DNA from 2 places in the Phreatobacter oligotrophus genome. Region 2 is predicted to be linked to the other one. Evidence: predicted binding sites of a transcription regulator. Region 2 holds the regulator's gene; the other holds the start of a gene.
The links. The regulator PhoB, encoded in region 2, activates phosphate uptake and scavenging genes when phosphate is short. The targets are predictions, from matches to a motif close to TGTCATNNANCTGTCAT.
Positions count from the first base shown of each region.

Region 1: C8P69_RS07880 (NAD-glutamate dehydrogenase) is a predicted target of PhoB. The motif match lies at 3,987-4,003, and genes of this name have one in related genera.

Region 1 is NZ_PZZL01000003.1:144,144-159,427, forward strand. It holds gene C8P69_RS07880 (NAD-glutamate dehydrogenase) at 1-3,871, opposite strand, end outside; gene C8P69_RS07885 (peroxidase-related enzyme) at 4,160-4,774, shown strand; gene C8P69_RS07890 (LON peptidase substrate-binding domain-containing protein) at 4,860-5,534, shown strand; gene C8P69_RS07895 (Trm112 family protein) at 5,603-5,827, shown strand; gene C8P69_RS07900 (RNA polymerase factor sigma-32) at 5,832-6,704, opposite strand; gene C8P69_RS07905 (CarD family transcriptional regulator) at 6,900-7,493, opposite strand; gene fdxA (ferredoxin FdxA) at 7,895-8,230, opposite strand; gene htpX (zinc metalloprotease HtpX) at 8,391-9,302, shown strand; gene C8P69_RS07920 (RsmB/NOP family class I SAM-dependent RNA methyltransferase) at 9,359-10,714, shown strand; gene modA (molybdate ABC transporter substrate-binding protein) at 10,789-11,571, shown strand; gene modB (molybdate ABC transporter permease subunit) at 11,581-12,285, shown strand; gene modC (molybdenum ABC transporter ATP-binding protein) at 12,282-13,394, shown strand; gene C8P69_RS07940 (winged helix-turn-helix domain-containing protein) at 13,382-13,804, opposite strand; cobalamin riboswitch at 13,951-14,159, shown strand; gene C8P69_RS07945 (TonB-dependent receptor plug domain-containing protein) at 14,329-15,284, shown strand, end outside.
Region 2 is NZ_PZZL01000001.1:716,925-732,208, forward strand. It holds gene C8P69_RS03605 (circularly permuted type 2 ATP-grasp protein) at 1-940, opposite strand, end outside; gene C8P69_RS03610 (transglutaminase family protein) at 947-4,267, opposite strand; gene C8P69_RS03615 (acyl-CoA dehydrogenase family protein) at 4,415-5,584, shown strand; gene C8P69_RS03620 (sulfite exporter TauE/SafE family protein) at 5,681-6,613, shown strand; gene C8P69_RS03625 (TIGR02186 family protein) at 6,610-7,371, shown strand; gene C8P69_RS03630 (ATP-binding protein) at 7,435-8,766, shown strand; gene phoU (phosphate signaling complex protein PhoU) at 8,901-9,605, shown strand; gene phoB (phosphate regulon transcriptional regulator PhoB) at 9,646-10,350, shown strand; gene C8P69_RS03645 (ABC-F family ATP-binding cassette domain-containing protein) at 10,356-12,170, opposite strand; gene C8P69_RS03650 (NAD(P)H-dependent oxidoreductase) at 12,242-12,835, shown strand; gene C8P69_RS03655 (ribose-phosphate pyrophosphokinase) at 12,840-13,790, opposite strand; gene pgeF (peptidoglycan editing factor PgeF) at 13,945-14,712, opposite strand; gene C8P69_RS03665 (class I SAM-dependent methyltransferase) at 14,745-15,284, opposite strand, start outside.

The sequences.
Region 1 (15,284 bases), on a different contig from region 2:
CGAGCTTCGCATAGGCGAGCAGCACGGCCAGTTCCGGCCGTGTCAGCGGCTCGCCGCGGCGGCGGCGCTCGGCGAGCTCCATCTCGTCGGGCAGGTACTCGACGGCCCGGTCAAGCTTGCCCTGAGCCTCCAGCGTCTGCATCAGCCGCTGCTGGAAGCCGAGATCGTCGAGCCCGCGGCGCTGGGCGAGCGAGAGCGCCAGCGTCTGCAGGTAGTTGTTGCGCAGCACGAGGCGGCCGACATCATCGGTCATCTCGGCGAGCAGGGTGTTGCGCGCCTCCTGCGACAGGCGGCCGTCGCGCTCGGGCGTCGTCAGCGCGATCTTGATGTTCACCTCGACGTCCGAGGTGTTGACGCCGGCCGAGTTGTCGATGGCGTCGGTGTTGAGGCGAACGCCGCGGCGACCCGCCTCGATGCGGCCCTTCTGGGTCATGCCGAGATTGGCGCCCTCGCCTACCACCTTGGCCCGGATGTCCGCGCCAGTGATGCGGATCGGATCGTTGGCGCGGTCGCCGGCCTGTTCATCCGTCTCCGAGGAGGCGCGGACATAGGTGCCGATGCCGCCGAACCACAGGAGGTCGACCGGCGCCTTCAGGATGGCGTTCATCACCTCCTGCGGCGTTGCCTCGCCCTTGTGGAGGTCGATGGCGGCCTGCACTTCCGGCGAGAGCCTGATGGACTTGGCCGAGCGCGGGAAGACGCCGCCGCCGGCGGAGATCAGGCTCTTGTCGTAGTCCGCCCAGGACGAGCGCGGCAGGTCGAAGAGACGCTGGCGCTCGGCAAAGGCGGCCGCGGGATCCGGCGAGGGATCGAGGAAGATGTCGCGATGGTCGAAGGCGGCGACCAGCTTGATGGTCTTCTCCAGCAGCATGCCATTGCCGAAGACGTCGCCGGACATGTCGCCGACACCGACAACGGTGAAGGGCGTCGTGCCGATATCGGTGCCCATCTCGCGGAAGTGGCGCTTCACCGCCTCCCAGGCACCGCGGGCGGTGATGCCCATCTTCTTGTGGTCGTAGCCCTGGCTGCCGCCGGAGGCGAAGGCATCGCCCAGCCAGTGGCCCTTCTCGATGGAGAGCGCATTGGCGGTGTCGGAGAAGGTCGCCGTGCCCTTGTCGGCGGCGACGACGAGATAGGGATCATCGCCGTCATGGCGCACCGTATCCGCCGGCGGCACGATGGCGGCGCCGTCGATGTTGTCGGTGAGCTGCAGCAGCGAGCGGACGAAGATCCGGTAGGCCTCCGTGCCCTCCGCGAGCCAGGCATCGCGCTGGGAGGGCGGCGGCAGCTTCTTCGGCACGAAGCCGCCCTTGGCGCCCACCGGCACGATGACGGCGTTCTTCACCTGCTGCGCCTTGACGAGGCCGAGCACCTCGGTGCGGAAATCCTGCGGCCGGTCGGACCAGCGCAGGCCACCGCGGGCGACCTTGCCGAAGCGCATGTGCACGCCCTCGACGCGGGGCGAATAGACGAAGATCTCGTAGAGCGGCCGCGGCGCCGGCAGGTTGTCGATCTTCTTCGACTCGAACTTCACCGCGATGGTCGGGCGCACCTGCCCGTCCGCACCGAGCTGGTAGAAATTGGTGCGCACCGCCGCCTGGATGAGGTTGATGAAGGCCCTGAGGATACGGTCCTCATCGAGCGAGCTGACTTGGGCGAGGCTCTCCTCGAAACGGCCGAGGAGGTCGGTCAGCTTGGCGTCGCGCTCGGCGGCGCTGAGGCCAAGGCGCGGGTCGAAGCGCAGGTGGAACATCAGCACCACGCCCTTGGCGATGGTCGCGTGCTTGCGCAGCGTCGCCCAGAGATAGTCCTGGCTGAAGGGCGCGCGGATCTGCCGGAGCACGCGGGCGAGCGTGCGGATGACCGCCACATCGCGCCAGGCAAGGCCCGCCTCCAGCGTCAGGGCGTTGAAGCCGTCGCTTTCGGCATCGCCCCGCATCACCGCCATCAGTGCGGCCTCGAGCTTCTCGTCGAGCGCCTCCAGGTCGATGGCCTGGCCGCCGGGGCGCGCCAGCGCCATGTCGTGCAGCCAGACCGGCGCCGCGCCGGCGCCACCGGCGGCGATCTCGTAGGTGCGCTCGTCCACCACCGCGAAGCCCATGGCCTCGAGGATCGGCACGCGCTCCGACAGGGGGATCGGGCGGCCGCGCGAGAAGACCTTGAGGCCGGCCTCGGTGCGCTCGCCACCCTCCGGGCGGTAGAAGTCGATGGCGAGGGCGCGCTGGTCCGACAGGCTTTCGAGGATGCGGATGTCGCCGATGGCGGCTTCCGGCGTGACCGCCTCGCGATAGGCGGCGGAGAAAGCCTCGCGGTAGCGGGCGATGAGATCGCCGGCCTTGGCCGGGCCATGGATGAGGGCGATGGCCTCGCCCAGCCCGTCGCTCCAGGTCCGCACGATGCGCGAGACCGCCGTCTCCAGCGCCACGCGGTCGACGCGCGGCGTCTCGCCCTCGTTGCGGCCGATGATGAAGTGGACGCGGGTCAGCGGACCATCGGGGAAGAAGGGATAGAAGGCGGAGACCCGGCCGTCATAGACCTGGGCCAGATGGTTGCCGATGGCGAGGCGTACGGTCGTGTCGAAGCGGTCGCGCGGCACATAGACCATGACCGAGACGAAGCGGTGGAAGCGATCCTCGCGCGGCAGCACGCGTACCCGCGGCCGGTCTTCGAGCTGCATCACCGCCATGGCGTGGTGGAACAGCGTCTCGTCGTCGATCTGGAACAGCTCGTCGCGCGGATAGCTCTCCAGCACGTTGACCAGCGCCTTGCCGGAATGGCCGTCGGGATCGAAGCCGGCGCGGGTCAGCACCCGGTCCACCTTGCGGCGCAGATAGGGGATGGTCTTGGTCGAGCGGGTATAGGCGGTGGAGGTGAAGAGGCCGACGATGCGCGCCTCGCCCACCAGCTGCCCCTGCCGGTCGAAGCGCTTCACGCCGACATAGTCCATGTGGATCCGGCGGTGGACGCGGGACTTCACATTGGCCTTGGTGATGATGAGCGGGACCGGCTGCATCAGGAACTCGCGCAGCTCCGGCGTCATCACCACCAGCTCGGTGCCGCGCTTGAGGATCCGCACCGTGTCGTCGCGCAGGATGCCGAGGCCGGAGACGAAATCAGGCTCGAGCTGCCCGTCGGCGACGCCGCCGACGAAGCTGTAGTCGCGCACGCCCAGCAGGGTGAAGTTGTTGGCGACCAGCCATTCGAGGAACTGGATGCCCTCCGCCATCTCCGTGACCGGCAGGACCGGGTTTTCCTTGAGGTCCTCGATGATGGCGCGGACGCGCTGCTGCATCGGCTTCCAGTCGGCCACGCAGATCCGCACGTCGGCGAGAGTCGCCTGCAATTCGGTTTCCAGCGCGGTCCGCCGCGCCTCGTCGCCGATCCGGTCGACATGAATGTGGATGAGGCTCTCGCGGGCCGCATGGTCCTCGCCCGGCTCGAGGCCGCGATAGGCTGACAGCGCGCCGTCGGGCTCGCGGTCGACGGTGAGGATGGGATGGGCGACGAGGCGGACCTGGAAGCCCTGTTCCGCCAGAACGCCTAGGACGGAATCGACGAGGAACGGCATGTTCTCGTTGGCCACCTCGACCACCGTGACGGCGGCAAGGCGCGAGGCGGCCGAGGTCGGCTCGGGATCGGCGATGCGGATGGTCGAGCCGCCCGGGGTGCGGCGGGAGAAATGCGAGAAGCTCTCGGCGGCGAGGCTGGCAATGTCGCGGGACTCGTAGGCGACGAGGTCCTCGGCATCGCTGCGGCCAAACAGGTCGGCCGCGTAATCGGGTGGAACGCCTGGCGCCGTGCCCCGCAGGATGATGCCCGCCTGCTCGATGATGGCCGCGGCCCCCCGCGCATCCTCGGCCCGATTGGTCATGCTCGTCTCCCAGAGGGCGGATTCGTGATTTTTGTTCCCGCGAAGGCAGGATGATCACGCCCGGACTCGGCCGTAAAGCCCATTTCGTCGGTTCCGGACGCCATGCTAGGTCCTCAAGACGCGGTGATGACGAAGCTTTGGCGGGACCATGGCACCGCCATTTTCGGGAGATGGGCGATGGCTGCGAAGGGCTCGGCGAAGACTAGCAAGGGCAAGCCGGTCACCAAGGCAGGGATCGGCAAGGCCGCGGCCGGCAAGGCCACCCCGGCCAGGACCGCGCCCGCCAAGGTGGCAAAGCCCGAGCCGATCAAGAGCGCCGAGAAGCCGCGCCCGGCACCGAAGGCGGAGCCCATCATCGCGCTGGACCTCGCGCCGGCCCCCCTCGACGCCGAGACCGAGGCCTATTTCCGCAAATGCGTCGAGAAGATCGGCTTCGTGCCCAACGTGCTGCTCGCCTACACGCACGATCTCGCCAAGCTCAAGGCCTTCTCGGCCATGTACAACGACCTCATGCTGGCCCCCTCGGGGCTCAGCAAGCTGGAGCGCGAGATGATTGCGGTCGCCGTGTCGTCGGTGAACCGCTGCTTCTACTGCCTCACCGCCCATGGCGCCGCGGTGCGCCAGCTCTCCGGCGACCCGGAACTCGGCGAGCTCATGGTGATGAACTACCGGGCGGCGAAGCTCGATGCCCGCCAGCGCGCCATGCTCGACTTCGCCGTCAAGCTGACGGAAGCGCCCTGGACCATCGACGAGCCCGACCGCGAGGCCCTGCGCAAGGCCGGGTTCTCGGAGAAGGACATCTGGGACATCGCCGCGACGGCCTCCTTCTACAACATGTCCAACCGCATGGCTTCGGCGACGGACATGCGGCCCAATCCGGAGTATCACGGCACGGCGCGCTGATTTGGCGCGGCGGGGGGACTGGCGGAGCGCGTCCGGCCCCCTAGATGACGGGGATGACCCTGTCGTGTCGCCACGGAGCACTGCCATGGCCACCAACGTGACCTACCGGGGCCCGGCAGACCTGCCGGACGTGATCCCCGTCTTCCCGCTCCCGGGCGCCCTGCTGCTGCCGCGCGGGCAGCTCCCGCTCAACATTTTCGAGCCGCGCTACCTCGCCATGATCGACGATGCCTTCCTGTCGGGGCGTCGCCTGATCGGCATGGTGCAGCCCGTGCCCGCGGACGAGAACGCCAAGCGCCCGTCGCTGGCGGGCGTCGGCTGCGTCGGCCGCATCACCCAGCTCGCCGAGACCGGCGATGGCCGCTACATGCTGAGCCTGTCGGGGATCGCCCGCTTCCGCGTCGTGGAGGAACTCCCCGCCACCACCGCCTATCGCCAGTGCCGGGTCGATTTCGAGCCCTTCGCCGGTGATTTCGAGGCGCGGGCCGGCGAGGGCGAGGTCGACCGCGACGGCCTCCTCAAGACCCTCAAGGAGTTCCTCGACGTCAACAGCCTCGAGGCCGACTGGGAGGGGATCCGCACCGCCCCGACCGAGACGCTGGTCAATGCGCTCTGCATGATGTCCCCCTGGGGCATCAAGGAGAAGCAGGCGCTGCTGGAGGCCCCCGACCTCAAGACCCGCGCCGCCCTGTTGGTCGCCGTCACCGAGATGGCGCTCGCCAAGGACAAGCCCGCGAGCGAGACGCAGAGCCTCAACTGAACCGGGCGCGTCTGGCGCGGCGATCATGGCCGCGCTAGAGAGAGGCCGCCCGCGACGAGGATTGCTTCATGACCGAGCCGACGCCCGAGACCAAGACCGCCGTGCCGCAGACCCGGCCTGGCACGGTTGATCCGCGCCTGCTCGAAGTCCTGGTCTGCCCCGTCACCAAGGGCCCCCTGGAATATGACGCTGCGGCGAACGAGCTGGTCTCGCGCGCCGCCCGCCTCGTCTATCCGATCCGCGAGGGCATTCCGATCATGCTGCCGGAAGAGGCCCGGCCGCTGGAGGACTGACGCGTCAGACCAGGGCGGTGGCGTCGGGGTGACGATCCACCAGCGCCTTGCGCAGCTTCTCGATGGCGCGGCTCTCGATCTGCCGCACCCGCTCCTTGGAAATGCCGAGCCGGGCGCCGAGCGACTCCAGCGTCGCCTGGTCCTCGTCCAGCCGCCGCGCCCGGATGATGTCGAGTTCGCGCTGCGAGAGCACGTGCAGCACGTCGCGCAGCCAACGCACGCGGCGGTCGCTGTCGATGGCCTCGCCCACCACCTCGTCCGGCGGGGGCGCCGCATCGGGCAAGTGATCGAGCCGCTCGCTGCTGTTCTGGCCATCACCCTCGAAGCTCGGGGCGTTGAGCGACATGTCGTTGGCGGAGAGCCGGGCGTCCATGACGGCGACGTCAGCGACCGAGACACCGACCGCCTGGGCGATGTGCTGGTGGATGGCGGCCGAGCCGACGCCCGAGCCCATGGTCTGGGACAGCTGGGCCCTGAGGCGCCGCAGGTTGAAGAACAGCGCCTTCTGGGCCGACGAGGTGCCGCCGCGCACGATCGACCAGTTGCGCAGGATGTAGTCCTGGATCGAGGCGCGGATCCACCAGGTCGCATAGGTGGAGAAGCGGACCTCGCGGGAGGGCTCGAAGCGGGCCGCAGCCTCCAGCAGGCCGACATGGCCTTCCTGGATCAGGTCCTGCATCGGCAGGCCGTAATTGCGGAACCGGGCGGCGATGGCGATGACCAGCCGCATGTGCGACTGGGCGAGCCGGTGCAGCGCCGCTTCGTCGGCGCCGTCTTTCCAGCGCACGGCGAGGTCATGTTCTTCCTCGCGCGCGAGGAAAGGGGCGTTCATCGCCGCCTTGGCGAGGATGCGACCGATGCCGGGTGCCTGAGCCATGATGTGTCCCCTGGGCGCGGATGCGCAGGCGGTCTTTGCTCTCGTCGTGGTTTACGCAGGTGCTTCCCCTGCGGATCAACGGCTCCACAGCTGTTGTGACCCAAAGTTGCTGCCCGGCTGTGCCGGAGCCTGAAACGACAAGAGCCCGGCACGGGCCGGGCTCTTGCGATGGTTCTGGTGATGTCGGCGGCGGGATCAGGCCGCCTCGACCTCGGGCTCGTCGCTCTCGTCGGCGTCGTCCGCCTCGGTCTCGGCCTTGGCCGGGCCGCGGCGCGGACCCTTGGCGAGCTGCGCCTCGATCATCTTCACGGCCTCGGCCTCACCGACGCGCTCGACGGCCGCGAGTTCGCGGGCCATGCGGTCGAGGGCCTGCTCGTAGAGCTGGCGCTCGGAGTAGGACTGCTCGGGCTGGGCATCCGACCGGAACAGGTCACGGACGACCTCGGAAATGGCGATCAGGTCGCCGGAATTGATCTTCGCTTCGTATTCCTGGGCGCGGCGCGACCACATGGTGCGCTTGACGCGGGCGCGGCCCTTGAGGACGTCCATGGCCTTGGCCATGACATCGGGCTCGGCCAGCTTGCGCATTCCGACCTGGGCGATCTTGGCGGTGGGCACCCGGAGCGTCATCTTGTCCTTTTCGAAGGTGATGACGAACAGCTCGAGCTTGAAGCCGGCAATGTCCTGCTCCTCGATGGAGACGATCTGCCCGACGCCGTGGGACGGATAGACGATGTATTCGTTCGTCTTGAAGCCCTGACGGGTCTGCGCGTTCTTCTTCACGGTCATACTGCGCCTTACTCCTCGTCGGCCGTGGCCGGCCGCTGGTGATGCCCGCGATGGAAACAAGGTTCCTGCGGGTCCACGGCCGCACCGCGGCGCCGTGGCGTTTCGCGCGAAAGGGACTGAGCCGGATCGCCCGACAGGTCCCTGACGTCAGGCGATGAGCGAAAACGATCTTCCGCGGCGCGATTGGCGGCCTGTGCAGGGCTCCATCGCGACGATTTGTCGGATTTTTCCGAAAAATAACGCTCCGCACGAGGGGAGCGCACCGGTGGGACCGCTTTTCTGATCGACTGTGGCCCTACCGTACCACAATTTTCGCCGAATTCAAAGGCTTGGCGACAAGACTGTGCTGCGCCCCGCCCCGGCGAGGTCCGCAATCGCCGGGTTTGGTTACCGCCGCAGGCTCAGTCGCCGGAGCCCGGCTCGGGCGACAGGAGGCTCTCCTTGCCGGGCTTGCCGTCCCATTCCTTGGCATCGGCCAGGGCGTCGCGCTTCTGCGTGATGTTCGGCCATTTCACGGCGAAATCGGCGTTGATCGCCAGCCACTTCTCCAGCCCCGGCTCGGTGTCCGGCTTGATCGCCTCGGCCGGGCATTCCGGCTCGCAGACGCCGCAGTCGATGCATTCGTCCGGGTGGATCACGAGAAAGTTCTCACCCTCATAGAAGCAGTCGACCGGACAGACCTCCACACAGTCCGTGTACTTGCACTTGATGCAGTTCTCGGTGACCACGTAGGTCATGCGGGATCTCCGGCATGCGGGGGGCGACCAAGCCGATTACCAGATCAACTCGTTCGTACGCAAGCGACCGGACCGCCGCCGCGCGCCTGCGACAGGGCGGACCCTTGTTTGCGTCCCTGTCCCATCCAATCTAGGGGCCGAACCCGCAGGAGGGGTGTCGATGAACTACATGAAGACCGCCATCCTCCTCGCCGCCATGACCGCGCTCTTCATGGGCGTCGGCTTCCTCATCGGCGGCCAGGCCGGCATGCTGATCGCGCTGGCGGTGGCCTGCGCCATGAATTTCTGGAGCTACTGGGGCTCCGATCGCGCCGTGCTCAACATGTATGGCGCGCAGGAGGTCGACCAGCACAGCGCCCCGGACCTCTGGCAGATGACCTGGGAGATGACCCAGCGCGCCGGCATGCCCATGCCGCGGCTGTTCATCATCCACGAGGACCAGCCCAACGCCTTCGCCACCGGCCGCAATCCCGAGAATGCCGCGGTCGCCGTGAACACGGGCCTCCTCAACATGCTCACGCGCGAGGAGGTGGCGGGCGTCGTCGCCCACGAGCTCGCCCATATCCGCAACCGCGACACGCTGACCATGACCATCACCGCGACGCTCGCCGGTGCGGTCTCCATGCTCGCCAATTTCGCGGCCTTCTCGGGCAGCAGCAACGACAACCGCAACGGCTTCGGCATCATCGGCACCATCGCCATGATGATCCTCGCACCGCTGGCCGCCTCCATCGTGCAGATGGCGATCTCCCGCTCGCGCGAATATGAGGCGGACAAGCTTGGCGCCGAGATCTGCGGCAACCCGATGTGGCTCGCCTCGGCGCTCGCCAAGATCGCCGGCGGCCACGCCATGACGGTGAACAACACCGCGGAGCACAATCCGCAGACCGCGCACATGTTCATCATCAACCCGCTGTCCGGCGAGCGGATGGACAATCTGTTCTCCACCCATCCGGACACCGGCAACCGCATCTCCGCGCTGCAGCAGCTCGCCCAGGCCTGGGGCGTCGGCTACCTGCCGCCGCAAGCCGCCGCCTGGGGCTCGCGCCAGGCCCGCGGCCCCTGGGGCTGAGGCCAGAGGAGCTAGAACGCTTGCCGCGGATGGGCATCCGCGCCTAAACGGGCGGCATGAGCAAGTTCCAAGGCGGCAAGCGCCCGTTCTTCCCGGCCCGCAAGCCCAAGGCCCCGCCGCCGCCCCCGCCCGGCCTGCCCGCACGGCGGCGCGCTTGCGACCTCGTCGAGGCGGTGCTGCTGCGCCGCCGCCCGCTCGACGAGGCGCTGGAGGAGCCGACGGATCTCTCGCCCCTCGACCGCGCGCTCGCCCGCAAGATCGCCGCGACGACTCTGCGCCGCCTCGGCTCCATCGATCGCCTGCTTGCAGAGCGCCTCGCGAAGGGCCTGCCCGAGGGCCTTCCGCGGCTAGAGACCGTGCTGCGCACCGCGGCCTGCCAGATCCTCTTCCTCGACGTGCCCGACTATGCCGCCGTCGACACGGCGGTGCGCATGGTCGAGGCCAACAAGAAGACGCAGGGCTTCGCCGGGCTCACCAATGCCGTGCTGCGTGGCCTTGCCCGCGACCGCGAGGCCGACCTCGCCAGCCTCGACCCGCTGGACGATCTCGCGCCCTGGCTGCGCGAGCGGTGGATCGCGGCCTATGGCGAGGCGACGACCCGCGCCATGGCCGCAGCCGTCATCCACGAGCCACCGCTGGACCTGACCGTCAAGGCGGACCCGGCCGGCTGGGCGCAGCGCCTCGGCGGCTCCCTGCTGCCGACAGGGTCCGTGCGCCTGCTGCCTGACGGCGCGGTGCCCGACCTCGGCGGCTTCGAGGACGGCGCCTGGTGGGTGCAGGACGCCGCCGCCGCCCTGCCCGCACGGCTGCTCGGCGACGTCACCGGCCTCGCCGTCGCCGACCTCTGCGCCGCCCCGGGCGGCAAGACCGCCCAGCTCGCCAGCGCCGGCGCCCGCGTCACCGCCGTCGACCGCAATGCGCGCCGCCTCGAACGTCTCGCCGAGAACATGGCGCGGCTGAAGCTCGACGTGACCATCCGCGCCGTCGACGCGCTGCAGCTCGACGGCACCTATGACGCCATCCTGCTCGATGCGCCCTGCACCGCCACCGGCACGCTGCGCGGCCATCCCGACGTCATGCACCTGAAGTCGGCCGCCGATGTGGACGGGCTCGCGCGCCTCCAGGCGCGGCTGCTCGACCGCCTCGCCGACCTGCTGAAACCGGGTGGCCGCGCGGTCTACTGCACCTGTTCGCTGGAGCCGGACGAGGGCGAGGCGCAGATTGCCGCACTGCTCGCACGGGAACAGCGCCTGGTGGTCGACCCCATCACCCCCGACGAGTTTCCCGGCATTGCCGATTTCGTCACGCCGGCAGGCCATTTGCGGACCTTGCCCAGCCATTGGCCGCATGATGAACCGCGCATGGCCGGTCTCGACGGCTTCTTTGCGGCCCGCCTGAAACGCATCGCCTGACCCCATCCCCGACTTGACGGCGCCGCGACAACACGGCGTTATGCGCATCGATATATTCGTGTGAGCATAACGAAATGCGCATCCTCGGCTTCACCCGCCGCATCCTGCCCCTGGTCCTGCTGGCCGGTGTCGCAAGCCCGTCCCGGGCACAGGAGACGCGCCCGCTGGTGGTCTTCGCCGCCGCGAGCCTGCAGACCGCCCTCACGGCCATCGCGGCCGACTGGCAGCGCGAGACGGGCAAGCGCGTGACCTTCTCCTTCGCGGCCTCCTCCGCCCTTGCGCGGCAGCTCGACCAGGGCGCCCCGGCGGATCTCTTCGCCTCGGCCGATCTCGACTGGATGGATTTTGCCGAACAGCGCCGCCTCATCCGCGCCGGGACCCGCCGCACCCTGCTCGGCAACAGCCTCGTCCTGGTCGAGCCGGTGAGCGAAACCCCCGTGGCCCTCGCCATCGCCCCTGGCTTTCCGCTGGCCGCGGCCATCGGCGCCTCCCGCCTCGCCACCGGCAATGTCCAGTCTGTCCCGGTCGGGCGCTATGCGCAGGCTGCGCTCACCGCCCTCGGCGTCTGGACGGAGGTCGCCCCGCGCATCGCCGGCGCCGACAATGTCCGCGCGGCGCTGGCCCTCGTGGCGCGCGGCGAGGCGCGCTTCGGCATCGTCTATGCGACCGATGCGAGGACCGAGCCGCGGGTGCGCGTCGTCGGCACGTTTCCCGCCGGCAGCCACCCGCCCATCGCCTATCCGGTCGCCGTGACGGCGGGCTCGACCCATCCGGACGCGGTCGCTTTCCTCGCCTATCTCGCCTCGCCGGCTGCCGTCCGGATCTTCGAGGCTGAAGGCTTCACGGTCCTGCGCTAGACCCACCCCATGTATGCGCTCTCGCTCACCCCCGAGGAATGGACGGCGATCGGCCTGAGCCTGCGCGTCGCGACCGTCGCGACGCTGGCCAGCCTGCCGCTCGGCATCCTCGCCGCCCTGCTGCTGGCGCGCGGGCGCTTTCCGGGAAAGAGCCTCGTGGATGCGCTCGTCCACCTGCCCCTGGTCCTGCCGCCGGTTGTCACCGGCTATGTCCTCCTGGTCCTTTTCGGCCGCCGCGGACCGATCGGGGCCTGGCTGGAATCAACCTTCGGCATCGTCCTCGCCTTCCGCTGGACCGGTGCGGCGCTTGCCTGCGCGGTCATGGGCTTCCCGCTGATGGTGCGCGCCGTGCGCCTGTCCATCGAGGCCATCGACACGCGGCTCGGCGAGGCCGCCGGCACGCTGGGCGCCTCCCCCGCCTGGGTCTTCCTCACCGTCACCCTGCCTTTGGCGCTCCCCGGAATCATTGCGGGGGCCGTGCTGTGCTTTGCCAAGGCGCTCGGCGAGTTCGGCGCGACCATCACCTTCGTCTCGAATATTCCCGGCGAGACCCAGACCCTGCCCTCAGCGATCTACAACGCCACCCAGGTGCCCGGGGGCGATGCCATCGCCTTCCGGCTGTCGATCGTCGCCGTCATCATCGCGCTGGCCGCCCTTGTCGCCTCGGAATGGCTGGCGCGGCGCAGCGGCAACCGTCACGGCGCGCCGGCATGATCCGCTTCGCCTGCCGCCTCACCCGCCCCGGCTTTGCCCTCGACGCCGCCTTCACCGCCGGGCCGGGCGTCACCGCCCTCTTCGGCCCGTCCGGCTCGGGCAAGTCCACGGTGATCCGCCTGCTCGCAGGCCTGGAGCGCCCGGAGGAGGGGCGCATCACCCTCGGCGACACCGTGCTGCTCGACACCGCGCGCCGCAGGACCGTGCCACCGCATCGCCGCCGCATCGGCCTCGTTTTCCAGGACGCGCTGCTCCTGCCCCATCTCTCGGTGAAGGCGAACCTCACCTATGGCCGCTGGTTCACGCCGCGCGGCGAACGGCGCATCGCCTTCGATCCGGTGGTGGAGGTGCTGGGCATCGGCCATTTGCTCGACCGGCGGCCGGCGACCCTGTCGGGAGGCGAACGCCAGCGCGTCGCCATCGGCCGCGCGCTGCTGGCGAGCCCGCGCCTGCTGCTGATGGACGAGCCGCTGGCCTCGCTCGACCAGGCGCGGCGCCAGGAGATCCTGCCCTTCATCGAGCGGCTGCGCGACGCCTTCGCCATCCCCGTGGTCTATGTCAGTCATGCCGTAGAGGAAGTGACGCGGCTCGCCAGTCATGTCGTGCGGCTCGAGGCGGGACGCGTGGTAGCCACCGGGACACCCTCCGAGGTCTTCGCCGCGGGGCTTGACCGGTCCGGTGGCGACCGCTTTGCCCTGCGGTCGGTGCTCACCGCCCGCGTGAAGCAGCGCCTGCCGGATTACGGCATCACCCTGCTCGATCATCCTGCCGGTGAGATCGTCGTGCCCGGCCTGCTGCCCCTCGGGGACGAGGTCGGCGTCGCCATTCGCGCCACCGACGTGGCGCTGGCCCGCGGCCCGGCCGGAGACCTGAGCACCCGCACGGTGCTGGACGGCACCGTCACCCGCGTCGAGGCGGACGCCAGCGGCCCCTTCGCCACCGTGACCGTGACGCTCACCGGCGGTGACGTGATCGTCGCGGCGGTGACGCGGCTCGCGGCCGCGGCGCTGGACCTCGCGCCGGGTGTTCCGATGAAGGCGCTGGTCAAGGCCGGCGCCATCGACGAGAGCGGATTGCCCGGCGCGGTGCCGAAAGCTCAGCCCGGCTGATCCGGCTCGTCCACCAGGTCGGTCTCGAAGGGCGCGAATTCCTCGCGGATCGCGGCGCGCGTGCGCTCCTCGACGCGCCGATAGGCGGCCACCAGGGCCCGTCCGAAATCGGTGAGCTTCGCCCCGCCGCCATGGCTGCCACCGGCGGAGGTGACCACGACGGGACGGCGGAACAGCCGGTTCACCTCGTCGACCAGCAGCCAGGCCCGCCGGTAGCTCATGCCGAGGTCGCGGCCGGCGGCTGAGATGGAACCGGTGCGGCCGATGGCCTCCAACAGGTCGGCCTTGCCCGGCCCGAGCCGCGTCGTGCCGGACAGCACGATTCGTAGGCGGAGTTCCGACCGCGCAAAGCGATCTTCCGTCGGCCGCCGCGGCACATCCGTGTCCTTGTCCGATCCCGGTTCGCCCATCGGCGAGCACTCCCCACGCCCCCGGTCTAGCAAGCCCGCCCCCGGGCGTCACCGATTCCCCGCGCCGACTTGTCCACAGCCCTCCCCCCTTAGGGGGGATCCCGATGCCCCTGCGGCACGGCTTGCGGCCGCCTGCGCCCCGTGGTTGTGATGGCGCTGCTCTGGGTGCCCGCCGCGAGGCGGGTGAAACGGGAATGCGGTGCGGGCCGAAAGGCCCCATGCCGCAGCTGCCCCCGCAACTGTAAGCGACGCCAAGCTCCACGCACCACTGGTCCTCCGGGACTGGGAAGGTTGGAGCCGGTCCCTCACCGGACCAGTCGCGAGCCAGGAGACCGGCCCAGAGTGTCCTTAGACCCCAAACTTCGGCGGTGGGCCGAAGAAGGTGACACATGGTTCGCGACCCTCTCCGGGCAAGGCTTGCCCTTGCCGCCGCTTACGCGGCTTTTTCTGCTGTTTCCACACCTGCTTTCAGCCAGTCTCCGCCACAACCACGCGAGACAGAGCTGCCCTCCGTCGACATCACGGTGACGGCCAACCGCTCGCCGACCGAGATCCAGCGCACCGGCAGCGCCATCACCGTCGTGCCGCGTGAGCAGCTGCAGGCCTCCAATCCCGGCTCGCTGGTCGACGTGCTGCGCACCGTGCCCGGCCTCGACGTGACCGAGACCGGCGGCCCCGGCGCCTCCACCACCGTCCGCCTGCGCGGCGCCAGTTCAGGCCAGACGCTGGTGCTCATCGATGGCGTCCGCGTCGGCGATCCGTCCTCGGCCAGCAGCGAGTTCGACCTGTCGATCCTGTCGCCCGCGCTGATCGACCGGATCGAGGTGCTGCGCGGCCCGCAAAGCGCCCTCTACGGCTCCGACGCCATGGGCGGCGTCATCAACATCATCACCAAGCGCGGCCTTGGGCCCACCGGCGCCTTCGCCCAGATCGAGGGCGGCAGCTACGGCACCGGCGCCGTCTCCGGCGGCATCCACGGGTCGCAGGGCCCCTGGAGCTACGCCGCCTCCGGCTCCTTCGCGCGCTCCGACGGCTTCTCCCGCTACGGCTATCGCATCAGCCGCTTCGACCCCGCGGTCACCGCGGGCTACGATGCCGACGGCTACGACCGCTACAGCGGCTACGGCCGGTTCGGCTACGATCCCGGCACCGGTTTCCGCTTCGAGGCGGGCGTGATGGCGAGCGCCACCCGCTCCGAATATGACGCCGCCTCCGGCAAGTATCCCGATACGCCGAACGTCGCCTTCCGCCGCTTCTACCAGATCTACGGCCGTGGCTCGTGGGACACGCTGGACGGCGCGCTGACCCACGCCATCACCACCTTCTTCGCGCGGTCCGAGCGCATCTTCCGCGAGGTGCGCTACGGGTCAAACCAGACGCCGGCGCAGACCACCTCGACGCTCTCCGAATATTACGGCCAGCGCGTCGGCGCCGAGTACCAGGGCGACCTGCGTCTGGGTCTCGCCGGACGCGTCACGTT
Region 2 (15,284 bases):
CGCCGAGCTGCGAGCGCGGGTTGAGCTCGAGCGGATCGGCGAAATCGGCGTCCAGGCGCCGCCAGACCATTTCCAGCTTCTTGAGGCCCGAGACGGTGCGGACATAGAGGCTGTCGTCGCGCACCGTGAGGTCGGCGCCCTCGGCCAGCAGGAAGCCGAGATAGCGCGCCAGGAAGGCGTGCTCGAAATAGGTCTCGTTGAGCGGACCGGGGGTCAGCACCGCGACGCGCGAATCCGTCGCCTGGGCGTGCGAGGAAAACTCCGAGCGCAAGGCCTGGAAGAAGCCGGCCAGGCGTTCGACCGGCAGGGTGCGATGGATCTCGGGCAGGGCCCGCGACATGGCGAGGCGGTTCTGCAGGGCATAGCCCGCGCCGGACGGCGCCTGGGCCCGGTCGCCGAGCACCCACCAGCGGCCGTCCGGGCCGCGCCCCACATCGACGGCATAGTAGAGCAGGTGCGAGCCGCCCCGCGGCGGGATGCCGACGAGCGGGCGCAGGAAATCCGGCGATCCCGCCAGCGTCGCACCCGGCAGGAGCCCGTCGCGCACCAGTTCGGCCGGTCCGAACAGGTCCTTCAGCACCATGTCCAGCAGTTCGGCGCGCTCGGCGAGGCCTGCGCTCAGCGCCTTCCACTCATCCGGGGCGATGACCAGCGGCATATGGGCCAGCGGCCAGGTGCGCTCGCTGTTCTGCGGGTCGTCATAGACCCGGTAGAAGACGCCGGATTCCCGCATGTAGCGGTCGGCCCCGGCGAAGCGGCGCTCCAGCTCCCGCGGGCCGAGATCGGCCAGTGTCGCGAGGATCGGCTTCCAGTGCTCCCGCGGTTCACCGTCCGCATCGAGCATCTCGTCATAGACGCCGGACACGGGCTGATAGCGCGCCAGCATCGCCAGGATGCGTTCGGCGCGGGAATCGGTCGTGCGGTGGCCCCTGACGGTCATGCGGCCTCAATGCACCGGAGGACGGCGAAGGTCGAGGGTAGCCGGGAACTCGCCGGAGCGCTCCGAGCGCGGCGGGTCGACGAGGCCGGGCGTATGGCCGTGGTCCTGGAAGCGGGCGCGCCGCCGCGCCTCGGCCTCGTAGGCGTTGACCGGGAAGGTGTCGTAGTTGCGCCCGCCGGGATGGGCGACGTGATAGACGCAGCCGCCCATCGACCGCCGGCTCCAGGTGTCGACGATGTCGAAGGTGAGTGGCGCGTGGACCGGGATGGTCGGATGCAGGCCCGATGGCGGCTGCCAGGCCTTGAACCGCACCCCGCCGACGAACTCGCCGGTCCGGCCGGTCGGGGTGAGCGGCACGGGCCGGCCGTTGCACGCCACCGTGTGGCGCTCGGGCTGCAGGCCGAGCAGACGCACCTGCAGGCGCTCGACCGAGGAGTCGACGTAGCGCACCGTGCCGCCGATCGCGCCTTCCTCGCCGAGGACGTGCCAGGGCTCCAGCGCCTGGCGGATCTCCATGCGGACGCCCGCATGATCGACCTGGCCGGCGAGGGGAAAGCGGAACTCGAACTGCGCCTCGAACCAGGCGGGATCGAAGGCATAGCCGGCGCGCCCGAGGTCGCCGAGCACGCCGAGGAAATCCTCCCAGACGAAATGCGGCAGCATGAAGCGGTCGTGCAGCGCCGTACCCCAGCGCACCAGCGGCCCGTCCTGCGGTTCCTTCCAGAACCAGGCGATGAGGGCGCGGATGAGAAGCTGCTGGGCAAGGCTCATCCGGGCATCCGGCGGCATCTCGAAGCCGCGGAACTCCACGAGCCCGAGGCGGCCCGAGGGGCTGTCGGGCGAGAACAGCTTGTCGATGCACAGCTCGGTGCGGTGGGTGTTGCCGGTGGAATCGACCAGCAGGTTGCGGAACAGCCGGTCGACCAGCCAGGGCGCTGGCGCCTCGCCCTCGCCGGGCTTCGGCACCATGCCCATGGCGATCTCCAGCTCGTAAAGCCCGTCATGGCGAGCCTCGTCGACGCGCGGTGCCTGGCTCGTCGGGCCGATGAACATGCCGGAGAAGAGGTAGGACAGCGACGGGTGCCGCTGCCAGTAGAGCACGAGGCTCTTGAGGAGGTCCGGCCGGCGCAGGAAGGGTGAATCGGCTGGCGTCGCGCCGCCCACCACCACATGGTTGCCGCCGCCCGTGCCGGTGTGGCGGCCGTCGAGCATGAACTTCTCGGTGCCGAGCCGGGACTGCCGCGCCTCCTCGTAGAGCGTGCGGGTGATGTGGACGCAGTCGCGCCACGAGGCGGCGGGCTGCACATTGACCTCGATGACGCCGGGATCCGGGGTCACCTTGATGACGTTGAGGCGGGGATCGGTCGGCGGCGGATAGCCCTCGACATGGACGGTGAGGCCGAGCTCCTTGGCGGTCGCCTCGGTGGCAACGAGCAGCTCCAAATAATCCTCCAGCCGTTCCGTCGGCGGCATGAACACGCAGAGCTTGCCGTCCCGCGGCTCGACGGCCAGCGCCGTGCGCACCGAATTGCCCTCGGTCAGCACCTGCTCCACCTGCTGGGCCCGGTCGGCCTCGCGCTCGCGCTCCCCGGAAATGCGCTGGACGATGCGGCCCTCGATCTCCTGGGGGTCGGGGAGGTCGGACGGCACAGCACCCGGATCGGCGCTGACCACATAGGGGTAGGCGGCCGGCGGAACATAGGGCAGAGAAGCCAGCGGCAGGCGATAGCCGACGGGGCTGTCGCCGGGCACGAGAAATAGCCGTTCCCGCTTCAGCTTCCACTTCTCGGTCATCCAGCTGGAGCGCGAGGCGGCGGCGTTCCAGCGCTGGACCGGCAGCACGTAGCCGGAGGGCTCGGTCAGGCCGCGCTCGAAGACCCGCGCGATGCGGGCCCGGGCCTCGGCATCCTCGAGCTTTGAATCCAGCGGGTCGACATTGACCGGCAGTTCCGCCTCCTTCAGCACCCAGTGCGCCGGGTCCTCCCAGGCGGGGATGGCGGAGTCGCTGTCGAGGCCGAGCTTGTCGGCGATGCCGGAGACGAGGGCCGCCGCGCCGTCGATGGTCGCAGGCTCGGTGCCGGTCTCCTTGGCGATGAGGCTCTCGTCGCGCCAGATCGGCTTGCCGTCGCGGCGCCAGTAGAGCGCGAAGGTCCAGCGCGGCAGGCTCTCGCCCGGATACCACTTGCCCTGGCCGTAATGCAGGAAGCCTCCGGGGGCGAAGGCCTCGCGCAGGCGGCGGATGAGCACGTCGGCGCGGTCGCGCTTCATCGGCCCGACGGCGCCGGAATTCCATTCCTCGCCCTCGTAATCGTCGATGGAGATGAAGGTCGGCTCGCCGCCCATGGTGAGGCGCACGTCATTGGCCACGAGATCGGCATCGACGGCCGCGCCAAGCGCGTCGAGCCGCTCCCAGGCATCATCCGAGAAGGGCGCGGTCACGCGCGGCCGCTCGTCGACGCGGTCGACGCGCATGTCGAAGGCAAAGCTCACCTCGGCCGGGTCCACCGCACCGGAGATCGGCGCGGCCGAGCGGTAATGCGGCGTCGCGGCGAGCGGGATGTGTCCCTCGCCGCAGAGCAGGCCCGATGTCGGGTCGAGGCCGATCCAGCCGGCGCCCGGCACATAGATCTCCGTCCAGGCGTGGAGGTCGGTGAAGTCCTTGTCGGTGCCGGCGGGGCCGTCGAGGGCCTGGAGGTCCGGCTTCAGCTGGATGAGGTAGCCGGAGACGAAGCGGGCGGCGAGGCCGAGGCGGCGGGCGAGCTGGACCAGCAGCCAGGCCGAATCGCGGCAGGAGCCCGAGGCGCGCTCCAGCGTTTCGTCCGGGGTCTGCACGCCCGGCTCCATGCGGATGACGTAGCGGATCTCCTCCTGCAGCCGCTGGTTCAGCGCGACGAGGAAATTCACCGTCTGCATGGGCTCGCGCGGAATGGCGGCGAGATAGCGCTCGAAATGCTCCTCGGTCGGCTCGGTCACCAGATAGGGCGCGAGCTCCTCGGCGAGGTTCGGCGCATAGGTGAAGGGGAAGGTCTCGGCATAGGCCTCGATGAAGAAGTCGAAGGGATTGACCACCGCCATGTCGGCGACGAGGTCCACCGTCACCGAGAATTCCGTGGTCTTCTCGGGGAAGACGAAGCGGGCGAGCCAGTTGCCGTGCGGGTCCTGCTGCCAGTTCACGAAATGCTGCTCGGGCACCACCTTGAGCGAGTAGCTCGGCACCGCCGTGCGGCTGTGAGGCGCCGGGCGGAGGCGGATGACCTGGGGGCCGAGGGTGACCGGCCGGTCATAGAGATAACGCGTGACGTGATGGAGCTTCGCGAGAATGGCCATGGAACCGATGGGTAACGGGTGCTGCGCGACCGGTCAAAGAAAAGAGCCGCCGGCAAAACCCTAGCAAGCTTCGCGCCGCAGCCATCCATGCGGCGGGGTTTCCAAGCGCGCGCTCCCGCCCGATAAACCCGGCGCGGAGACACGACCATGCCCCTGACCTTCCCCGGACCCGACGATCATGCCGACCTGCGCGAGGCCGTGCGCGACCTCTGCGGCCGCTACGACGACGCCTATTGGCGCAGGATCGACGAGGAACGCGGCTATCCCGAAGCCTTCACCGAGGAGCTGACCAAGGCCGGCTGGCTCGCCGCCCTCATCCCCACCGAATATGGCGGCTCGGGCCTCGGGCTGACGGAAGCCTCCATCATCATGGAGGAGATCAACCGGTCGGGGGGCAATTCCGGCGCCGTCCATGGCCAGATGTACAATATGGGCACGATCCTGCGCGGCGGCTCGGATGAGCAGAAGGCGCGCTACCTGCCCAAGATCGCGGCGGGGGAGCTGCGCCTCCAGACCATGGCGGTGACCGAGCCGACAACCGGCACGGACACGACCAAGCTGAAGACCACAGCGGTGCGCAAGGGCGACCGCTATGTCGTCAACGGCCAGAAGGTCTGGACCAGCCGCGTCCAGCATTCCGACCTCATGGTGCTGCTCGCCCGCACCACCCCGCTCGACCAGGTGCGCAAGAAGTCCGATGGTCTCTCGGTCTTCCTCGTCGACCTGCGCGAGGCGATCGGCAAGGGCATGACGGTCCGCCCCATCCGCAACATGGTCAACCACGAGACCAACGAGGTCTTCTTCGACGACCTGGAAATCCCTGCCGAGAACCTGATCGGCGAGGAGGGCAGGGGCTTCAAGACCATCCTCTCCGGCCTCAATGCCGAGCGCACGCTGATCGCCGCCGAATGCATCGGCGACGGCTACTGGTTCATCGACCGGGCGAAGAAGTACGGCAGCGAGCGAATCGTCTTCGACCGGCCCATCGCGCAGAACCAGGGCGTGCAGTTCCCCATCGCCCGGGCCTATGTGAACATCCGCGCCGCCGATCTCATGCGCTTCAACGCCGCCGCGCTCTGCGATGCCGGCGAGGAGTTCGGCGCCGAGGCCAACATGGCCAAGCTGCTGGCGGCTGACGCCTCCTTCGAGGCCGCCAACGCCTGCATCCAGACCCATGGCGGTTTCGGATTTGCCGCCGACTATGACGTCGAGCGCAAGTTCCGCGAGACGCGGCTCTACCAGGTGGCGCCCATCTCGACGAACCTCATCCTCGCCTATGTCGGCGAACACGTGCTCGGCATGCCGCGCTCATACTAGCCCTGCGCCGCAAGGCCGTGCCGCGACGCGGTTCGGCCTTGACGCCGCCGCCTTTTTCCGGCCTTCGATGGCTGCACACCCGGATCGGGGATTGTCGTGCAGCTTTACCTTCCCATCGCCGAACTGCCCGTCAACATGCTCCTCATCCTGGGCATGGGGCTGGCGATCGGTTTCATCTCCGGCATGTTCGGGGTGGGCGGCGGCTTCCTTCTGACACCGCTCCTCATCTTCATCGGCATCCCGCCGGCCGTGGCCGTCGCCTCGGTCTCCGGCCAGATCGCCGCCTCCTCGCTCTCCGGCACGCTCAGCTACTGGCGCAAGAACGCGGTGGACGCCAAGCTGGTGGGGGTCTTGCTCTCCGGCAGCATGGTCGGCACCGCGGCCGGCGTCCTCGTCTTCTCGCTCTTGCGTCGGGAAGGCCAGCTCGACCTGTTCATCGCGCTCTCCTACGTGACCCTGCTCGGCGGCATCGGCCTGCTCATGGTCATCGAGAGCGGCCGTGCCATCCGGCGCGCCCGGTCCGGCGAGCCGCCGAAGCTGCCGCCGGCGCGCGACCGCCGCATCGCCTCGTCGCTGCCTTTCGTCATGCATTTCCCGCGCTCGCGCATCACCGTCTCGGCCATTCCCGTCATCGCCATCGGCCTTGGCATCGGCTTTCTCGGCTCGATGATGGGCATTGGCGGCGGCTTCCTGCTGGTGCCGGCGCTCATCTACCTGCTGCGCGTCTCCACCACCGTCGTCATCGGCACCTCGAGCCTGCAGACCCTCGCGACCATGCTCATGGCGGTGGTCTTCCACGCGATCACCAATGCCTCGGTGGATGTGGTTCTTGCCCTGCTGCTGATGATCGGCGGGGTCATCGGCGCGCAGTTCGGCGCCCGCACCTCGCTCGCCATGAAGGGCGAGGAACTGCGCCTCCTCCTCGGCCTCGTCGTGCTGGCTGTCGGCGTCCGCTTCCTCATCGACCTCGTGGTGCAGCCGGACGATCCCTTCTCCAACACCGTCATCGAATGGGTTGGCCGCACATGAGCCGGCTGGCCGCCCTGCTGGTGCTGCTGCTGGCCGCCGGGACGGCTCGCGCCGAGACGATGATCACCTCGCTCTCGACCCACCGGCTGCAGATCACCTCCAATTTCGTCGGCTCCCAGATCGTGCTGTTCGGCGCCATCGAGCGCGACGCGCAGACGATTTCGCGCGCCGGCGGCTATGACCTTGCCGTGGTGGTCCGCGGGCCAAAGGCCCGCGTCGTGACCCGGCAGAAGTCCAGGGTCTTCGGCATCTGGATGAACACCGACGGCCGCGAGTTCGTCGATGTGCCGAGCTTCTATGCGCTGCTCGGCAACAAGCCGGCATCCGATCTCGCCGATCTCGACCTCAGGGCCCGTCAGCAGATCGGCATCGACGCCATCACCGCGATCACGCCGCGGCTCGGCACCAACCCCAACATGACGCCGGCCTTCCGCGAGGCTTTCCTGCGCATCAACCGCGCCAAGGGCCTCTATGTCGAGAACCCCACCGGCGTGACCTTCCTCACGCCGAATCTGTTCCGCGCCAACATCCCGATCGTGCCGAACACCCCGGTTGGCACCTTCGACGTGGATATCTATCTCATCTCCGGCGGCGTCATCCTCGCCCGCGAGAGCACCAATTTCGAAGTGGCCAAGACCGGCTTCGAGGCCTTCGTCGCCAATGCCGCGCGGGATCAGGGCCTGTTCTACGGGCTTGCCGCCGCCATGCTGGCGCTTGTCACCGGCTGGGTCGCCAGCGTCGCCTTCCGGCGCGACTGACATGCCGTCATCCTCCCGTCTCGCCGCCATGGCAGGCCGCAAGGGTCGGCAAAGGACCAGCGCATGACCGAGGAGATCGACAGGAACTGGCGCGAGGGCTGGGCCGGACGCTGGTTCCTCTATGCATGCGCGCTCACCCTGGCGGCGACGCTGATCTTCGGCGCCGGATTGTCCTGGCCCTTCGCGCTCGGCGCCGGCCTGACCGTCGTCCTCGCCGGCTTCGTGGTGCGCCTGCGGCCGAAGGGTCGTGCGCCGCTGGAGGAGACGCTGCTCGCCCGCCGCGCCGCCCGCCTCACAGATCTGACGGTGGAGGGCCTGATGGCCGCCATGCCGGTCCCCGCGGTGCTGCTCGACCCCAAGCTCGTCGTCCGCACCCACAATGCCGCGGCCACCCGCCTGCTGCCGGGCCTGCGCCGGGGCGAGCCGCTGATGCTCTTCCTGCGCGCACCGGAGGTCGTCGACGTGGTGCGCAGGGCGCTCGCCGCCAACACGCCGCAGGTCATCGACTATCAGGAGCGCGTTCCGGTGGCGCGCTGGTTCGGGGTCGACGCGGTGCCAGTGGCCATCACCTCCGAGGCCCGCGACGGCGTGCGCCCCGATTACATCCTCATGGTGCTGCGCGACCTCACCGAGGAGCGGCGGCTGGAGCGGCTGCGCGCCGACTTCGTCGCCAATGCCAGCCACGAATTGCGCACGCCCCTCGCGTCGGTTCTCGGCTTCATCGAGACGATCCAGGGACCCGCGCGCAACGACCCCGCGGCCCGCGACCGCTTCCTCGACATCATGCTGACCCAGGCGCGGCGCATGTCGCGCCTCATCGACGACCTCCTGTCGCTGTCGCGGGTGGAGCTGAACGAGCATGTGCGGCCGACCGAGATCGTTGATCTCGTCAGCCTCATCGCGCAGCTCCGCGACACCCTCGTCCAGGGCGCGGCCGACCAGGGCGTCACCATCGAGATCGCGGCCGCCGAGGCGGCCCTCCGGGTGCGCGGCGATGCCGACGAACTGTTCCGCCTCTTCGAGAACCTTGTCCAGAACGCGGTGAAATATGGCGGGGCCGGCGGCCGCGTGGTCGTCTCGCTCGATGCCGAGGGACGGGATGGCCGGCCGACCGAGGCCGTGGTGACCGTTCGCGATTTCGGTCCCGGCATTCCCGCCGAGCACCTGCCGCGCCTCACCGAGCGCTTCTACCGTGTCGATGTCGCATCGAGCCGCGACAAGGGCGGGACCGGCCTCGGCCTCGCTCTGGTCAAGCACATCGTCAACCGCCACCGCGGCAAGCTCTCCATCGCCAGCACGCCCGGGGAGGGAGCGGCCTTCACGGTCCGGCTGGAGCTCGCCAGCGATGAAACGGCGGCCGCCGCCACGCCGCCGGATGGCGCAGCCCCTGTTTGAGGGCGGCTCGTCGTAAATCTGTCAACATATTGAAATCGCGGCGTAACAAGTGTCATTGATGCGTCACGGGAGGGGCCTAGAAGAGGCCCGCGGTCGCCGTGGACCGACCCGGCCGCCAGCTGTTGGAGCCTGCCATGACCGAACACACCGTCAGCGCCTACGAGAATGAGCTCAAGGGCCTGGCCCAGCGCGTCGCGGAGATGGGCGGGCTCGCCGAGAAGCAGATCGTCGGGTCGATCGATGCGCTCATGCGCAACGACCACGCGCTCGCCCAGCAGGTGCGCGCCGCCGATGGCCAGGTCGATGCGCTGCAGCGCGAGATCGAGGAGGTCGGCATCCTCATCATCGCCAAGCGCCAGCCCATGGCCATCGACCTGCGCGAGATCGTCGGCGCCCTGCGCATCGCGGCCGACCTCGAGCGCATCGCCGACCTCGCCAAGAGCAATGCCAAGCGCGTTCTCGCCATGAACGGCACGCAGTCGCTTCCGAAGGTCACCGGCGGCTTCGACGCCATGGCCCGCCTCGCCATGGAGCGGGTGAAGCAGGTGCTCGACGCCTATGCCCAGCGCGACGTCGCGGCCGCCCTCGAGGTCTGGGGCGCCGACGGCGACATCGACGCCCTCTACAATTCCCTGTTCCGCGAGCTGCTCACCTACATGCTCGAGGATCCCCGCAACATCGGTCCCTGCACCCACCTCCTGTTCTGCGCCAAGAACCTGGAGCGGATCGGCGACCACGCCACCAACATCGCCGAGACCATCCACTACATGGTCAATGGCGTGGCCCTGGTCGACGAGCGCCCGAAGCTCGACACGATCAGCATGGTTCCGGTGGCGTGAGCCCCGCACGGGCACGGCCTGCGACGAAACGGAGCGAGCGATGACCGCACGCATCATGGTGGTCGAAGACGAAGAGCCGATCACCGTCCTCCTGCGCTACAACCTCGAGGCTGAAGGCTATCAGGTCGAGGTGGTCGGGCGCGGCGATGAGGCCGAAGTGCGGTTGCGCGAGGCGGTGCCGGATCTCGTCCTGCTCGACTGGATGCTGCCGGGCCTCTCGGGCATCGAGCTCTGCCGCCGCATCCGCGTGCGTCCGGAGACGGAGCGCCTGCCGGTCATCATGCTCACCGCGCGCGGCGAGGAGGGCGAGCGCGTGCGCGGGCTCGCCACCGGCGCCGACGACTATGTGGTGAAGCCCTTCTCGGTTCCCGAGCTGCTCGCCCGCATCCGCGCCCTGCTGCGCCGGGCCAAGCCCGAGCATCTCTCCAGCGTCCTCAAGTCCGGCGACATCGAGCTCGACCGCGAGACGCGCCGCGTCCACCGCGCCGGCCGTGAGATCAATCTTGGGCCCACCGAGTTCCGCCTGCTGGAATTCCTCATGCAGTCGCCGGGCCGGGTTTATACCCGCGAGCAGCTGCTGGACGGCGTCTGGGGCCGCGACGTCTACATCGACGAGCGCACGGTCGACGTCCATATCGGCCGGTTGCGCAAGGCGGTGAAGCGCGGCCGGGAGGCGGATCCGATCCGCACCGTGCGCGGCTCGGGCTATTCCTTCAACGAGCGCTTCGCCGGCGGCGCCGCCTGAGGCGGTCAGGCCTCGAGGCTCTCCTTGAGGATCTCCAGCTCCAGCCAGCGGTCCTCGGCCGCCGACAAGTCGCCCTGCGCCTTGGTCATTGCGGCGCTCGCCTTGTCGAAGGCGGCGCGGTCGCGGGCATAGAGGCCGGGATCGGCGAGGATCGCCTGCAGCTTGGTGATGTCGCGCTGCAGCGCCTCCATCCGGGCGGGCAGGGTGTCGAGGTCGTGCTTGTCCTTGAAGGACAGCTTCCGGCGCTGCTGGTCCGCCGGCTTCTCGGTGCGTGGCGCGGGAGCGGCGGCGCTCTCGGCCTTCGGCTTCTCCACCGTGCGGGCCGAGACGCCCGCCCCGCGCTGCATCACCATGTCCGAATAGCCGCCGGCATATTCGATCCAGCGTCCCGCGCCTTCGCTCACCAGCACCGAGGTGCAGACGCGGTCGAGGAAGTCGCGGTCATGGGAGACGAGGATCACCGTGCCGGGGAAATCCGTCAGCATCTCCTGCAGGAGATCGAGGGTCTCGAGGTCGAGGTCGTTGGTCGGCTCGTCGAGGACCAGCAGGTTCGCCGGGCTTGCCAGCGCCCGCGCCAGCATCAGCCGGCCGCGCTCGCCGCCGGACAGGACACCCAGCGGCGTGCCCTTCTGTTCGGGAGCGAAGAGGAAGTCCTTCATGTAGCCGACGACGTGGCGGTTCTCGCCATTGATCGTCACGTAGTCGCCGCGCCCGCGCGTCAGCGCCTCGGCGAGCGGCATGGCCGGGTCGAGTTCGTCGCGCTTCTGGTCGAGATTGGCCATGGCGAGGTTGGTGCCGAGCTCGATCGACCCTGAATCGGGGGGCAGCACACCGGTCAGCATCTTGACCAGCGTGGTCTTGCCCGCGCCATTCGCCCCGACAATGCCGAGCCGGTCGCCCCGCAGGATGCGGATGGTGAGGTTGTCGACAATCGCGCCGTCGCCGAAATGCTTGGAGATGCCGCGCGCCTCGACGACGCGCTTGCCCGACAGGTCGGCATCGCTCACCGAAATCGACACGGTGCCGACGGCCTTGCGGTGTTCGCGGAAATCCTTGCGCAGGGTGTGCAGGTTGGCGAGGCGGCGGACATTGCGCTTGCGCCGCGCCGAGACGCCATAGCGCAGCCAGTGCTCCTCGCGGGCGATCTGCCGGTCGAGCTTGTGCTGCTCCTTCTCCTCCTGCTCCAGCACCTCGTCGCGCCAGGCCTCGAAATGGGCAAAGCCCTTCTCGAGCCGCCGCGTGACGCCGCGGTCGAGCCAGACGGTGGTGCGCGACAGGTTTTCCAGGAACCGCCGGTCATGGCTGATCATGACGATGGCCGAGGGCAGGCGCTTCAGCGTCTTTTCCAGCCATTCGATGGCCGGCAGGTCGAGGTGGTTGGTCGGCTCGTCGAGGATGAGCACGTCCGGCTCCGGCGCGATGGCATGGGCGAGCGCCGCGCGCTTCGCCTCGCCCCCGGAAAGCGAGGCGGTGCCTTCCTCGCCGGTCAGCCCCAGTTCCTCCAGCAGCATCCGGGCGCGATATGGGTCATCGCCCGGCCCGAGGCCGCTCTCCACGTAGGCGAGGGTGGTCGGATATGCCGAGAGGTCCGGCTCCTGAAGGAGGTAACGGATCGTCGCCGTCGGCTGGGCGAAGCGGCTGCCGGAATCAGCCTCCACCAGGCCCGCGGCGATCTTCAGCAGCGTCGACTTGCCCGAACCGTTGCGGCCGACCAGCGCCAGCCGGTCGCCGGCCTCCACCGACAGCGCGGCGGCGGTGAGCAAGGGCGTGCCACCGAAGGTGAGGGCGATGTCCTGGAGCTGAAGAAGGGGAGGAGCCATGGCCCGCCGTCTAGCATCCCCGCGCCGCTCGTGCACCCTGTCGCCACAGCGATTCTGACCGTGGTGCCGCCATGCGCATGCTCGTCGTCTATTGCCATCCCTGTCCCGAGAGCTTCACCGCCGCGGTGCGCGACCGCGCGCTTGCGGCGCTTGCCGCCGCGGGCCACGAAACCCGGCTCATCGACCTCCACGGCGAGGGTTTCAACCCCGTCATGGATGCGCAGGAGCGGCGGGACTATCACACGCAAGGGCTCAACGAGGCCCCCGTCGCCGCCCATCTCGACGCCCTGCGGTGGGCCGAGGGCCTGCTCTTCGTCTATCCGACCTGGTGGTATGGCCTCCCCGCCATGCTCAAGGGCTGGCTCGACCGCGTCTGGGTGCCGCATGCCACCTTCACCATGCCCTCGGGGGGCAAGCCCATCGGCCGCGTGCTGACGCAGATCCGCTTCATCGGCGCGGTCTCGACGCTGGGCTCGCCCTGGTGGTGGTGGCGGCTCGTCATGGCCGAGCCCGGCCGCCGGACGCTGCTGCGGGGGCTGCGCCCGCTCGTCAATCCGCGCTGCCGGACCCTTTGGCTGGCGCTGCACCAGATGGACACGGCGGGAGATGCCGAGCGACGGGCCTTCCTCGACAAGGTCGAGGCCAGGCTGAAGGCGCTGCGCTAGAGCCTCAGTCGAAGAGGCTCGACACGCTCTCCTCGCTCGCCGTGCGGGCGATGGCCTCGCCGATGAGCGTGGCGACCGAGAGGGTGCGGATGTTGCGGGCGACGCGCACGGCCTCGGTCGGCTGGATGGAATCGGTGATCACCAGCTCCTTCAGCTTGGAGGCGGTGATGCGGGCGACCGCGCCGCCGGACAGCACGCCGTGGGTGATGTAGGCCGAGACGTCCTTGGCGCCGCGAGCGAGCAGCGCCTCGGCGGCATTCACCAGCGTGCCGCCGGAATCGACGATGTCGTCGACGAGGATGCAGCTCTTGCCCTCGACATCGCCGATGACATTCATGACCTCGCTCTCGCCCGGGCGCTCGCGCCGCTTGTCGACGATGGCGAGAAGGGCGTCGATGCGCTTGGCGAGCGCGCGGGCGCGCACCACGCCGCCGACGTCAGGCGAGACGACCATGACGTCCTCGATGCTGCGGCTCTCCTTGATGTCCTTGGCGAGCAGGGGCGCGGCGAAGAGGTTGTCGGTCGGGATGTCGAAGAAGCCCTGGATCTGCCCGGCATGGAGGTCGAGCGTCATGACGCGGTCGGCGCCGGCCTGGGTGATGAGGTTCGCCACCAGCTTGGCCGAGATCGGCGTGCGGGAGCCCGACCGGCGGTCCTGGCGGGCATAGCCGAAATAGGGGATCACCGCGGTGATGCGCTTGGCCGAGGACCGGCGCAGCGCGTCGCAGATGATCAGCAGCTCCATCAGGTGGTCGTTCGTCGGGAAGGACGTGGACTGGACGATGTAGACGTCCTCGCCGCGCACGTTCTCCTGGATCTCGACGAAGATCTCCATGTCGGCGAAACGCCGCACGGAGGCCTTGGTGAGCGACGTGTTCAGATAGGCACCGATCGCTTCTGCAAGCGGCCGGTTTGAGTTGCCGGAAACGATCTTGATCCCGGATTTTCGCGACATTGGAACGTTTCTCGCGGCGGCGACGGTGGCGCCCTCTTAGCAACCTGTCCCCCCTGCCACAATGCCGCAGCGCGGCAAGCAACAGCGCAATCAACAGGGTGTGACGGGAGAGTGACGATTCCGCGGGGCTCTGCGTGCCGCCTGGCGATACGCTTCAGCCCTGAAGGGCGATTCCCGCGATGTGGCGGCCGTAATCCGCCTCGTGACGATGCGTCGTGCGCCGGTAGGAGTAGAAGCGCTGTTCGTCCGGATAGGTGTCGAGGCCGAGATCATCGACGGCCGCGACACCGGCCGCCGTCAGGCGATGGGCGATAAAGCCCGGCAGGTCGAACTGCGCATGGCCGGGCTTGCCTGGCGCGAAGAAGCGGCCATAGGCCTCGTCGGCACTGCGGAACTGGTCGACGAAGGCCTGGCTCACCTCATAGCTCGGCTGGCGGATGAGCGGGCCGATGGCGGTGCGGATGCGGCTGCGATCGGCGCCGAGCTTCTCCATGGCGACGATGGTTGCCTCCAGGATGCCACCGATGGCGCCCTTCCAGCCCGCATGGGCGGCGCCGACGACGCCCGCCTCGGCATCGGCGAAGAGCACCGGGCCGCAATCGGCCGAGGCGACCCCGCAGGCAATGCCCGGAACTTTCGTCACCACGGCATCGGCCTTCGGCCGCTCGCCGCCGTCATGCGGCCGCTCCGCGACGACCACGAGGTCCGAATGGATCTGGTAGCAGGAGATCAGCGCATCCGGGCCGACGCCGAGCGTCTCCGCCATCCGCCGCCGGTTCTCGCGGACGCGGTCGGGATGGTCGGCCGAGCCGAGCCCGGCATTCAGCGAGGCATAGAGCCCCTCCGACACGCCGCCTTCGCGGGTGAAGAAGGCATGGCGGATGCCGGGCAGGGCGGAGAGGGTGCCAGAGGTCACGTACATGGGGGAAGCGAAAGCTGCTTCGCCCCGGACTGTCAATCGACGAGCGGCAGCCGCGCCAGCAGGGCCGCGTCGCTCGCAATAGCGATCGCCTTGAACAGCGCGCCCATGCCGGTGGGAGCCGGGTCGATGAGGCGCTCGACCCCGGCGCGCAGGGTCTCGAAGGCCTCGGGCCGCGCGCTGGCGAGCCGCTCCGCCCGCGCCGCCAGCCCCAGCCCGAAGAGCAGGTCGCGCTGGGGGACGACGGGTCCTGCCGCCAACCCGGCTTTGCGCGCCGCGGTGGCGAAGGCGGCGAAATCCACATGGGCGGTGAGGTCGGCCTCGCCCGGCTCGGCGAGTGGATCGACGGGACGATGCGCCTTCACCGCCTGCAGGGTCTCGCCGCCGCGGCTTGTCGCATGGCCATAGTCGATGAAGAGGGCGGCAAGTGGCGCACCGCGGGCCGCGAGGGCCGCCGCGAGCGAGGCGAAGGCCGGGCAGATCTCCACCAGCGTGCCCGGCGAGGCCGTGCGCAGGGCCTCCGGGACAAGGCCGGGCGGCGCCGGGTCGCGCGACAGGCCGAAGGCGAGGGCGCC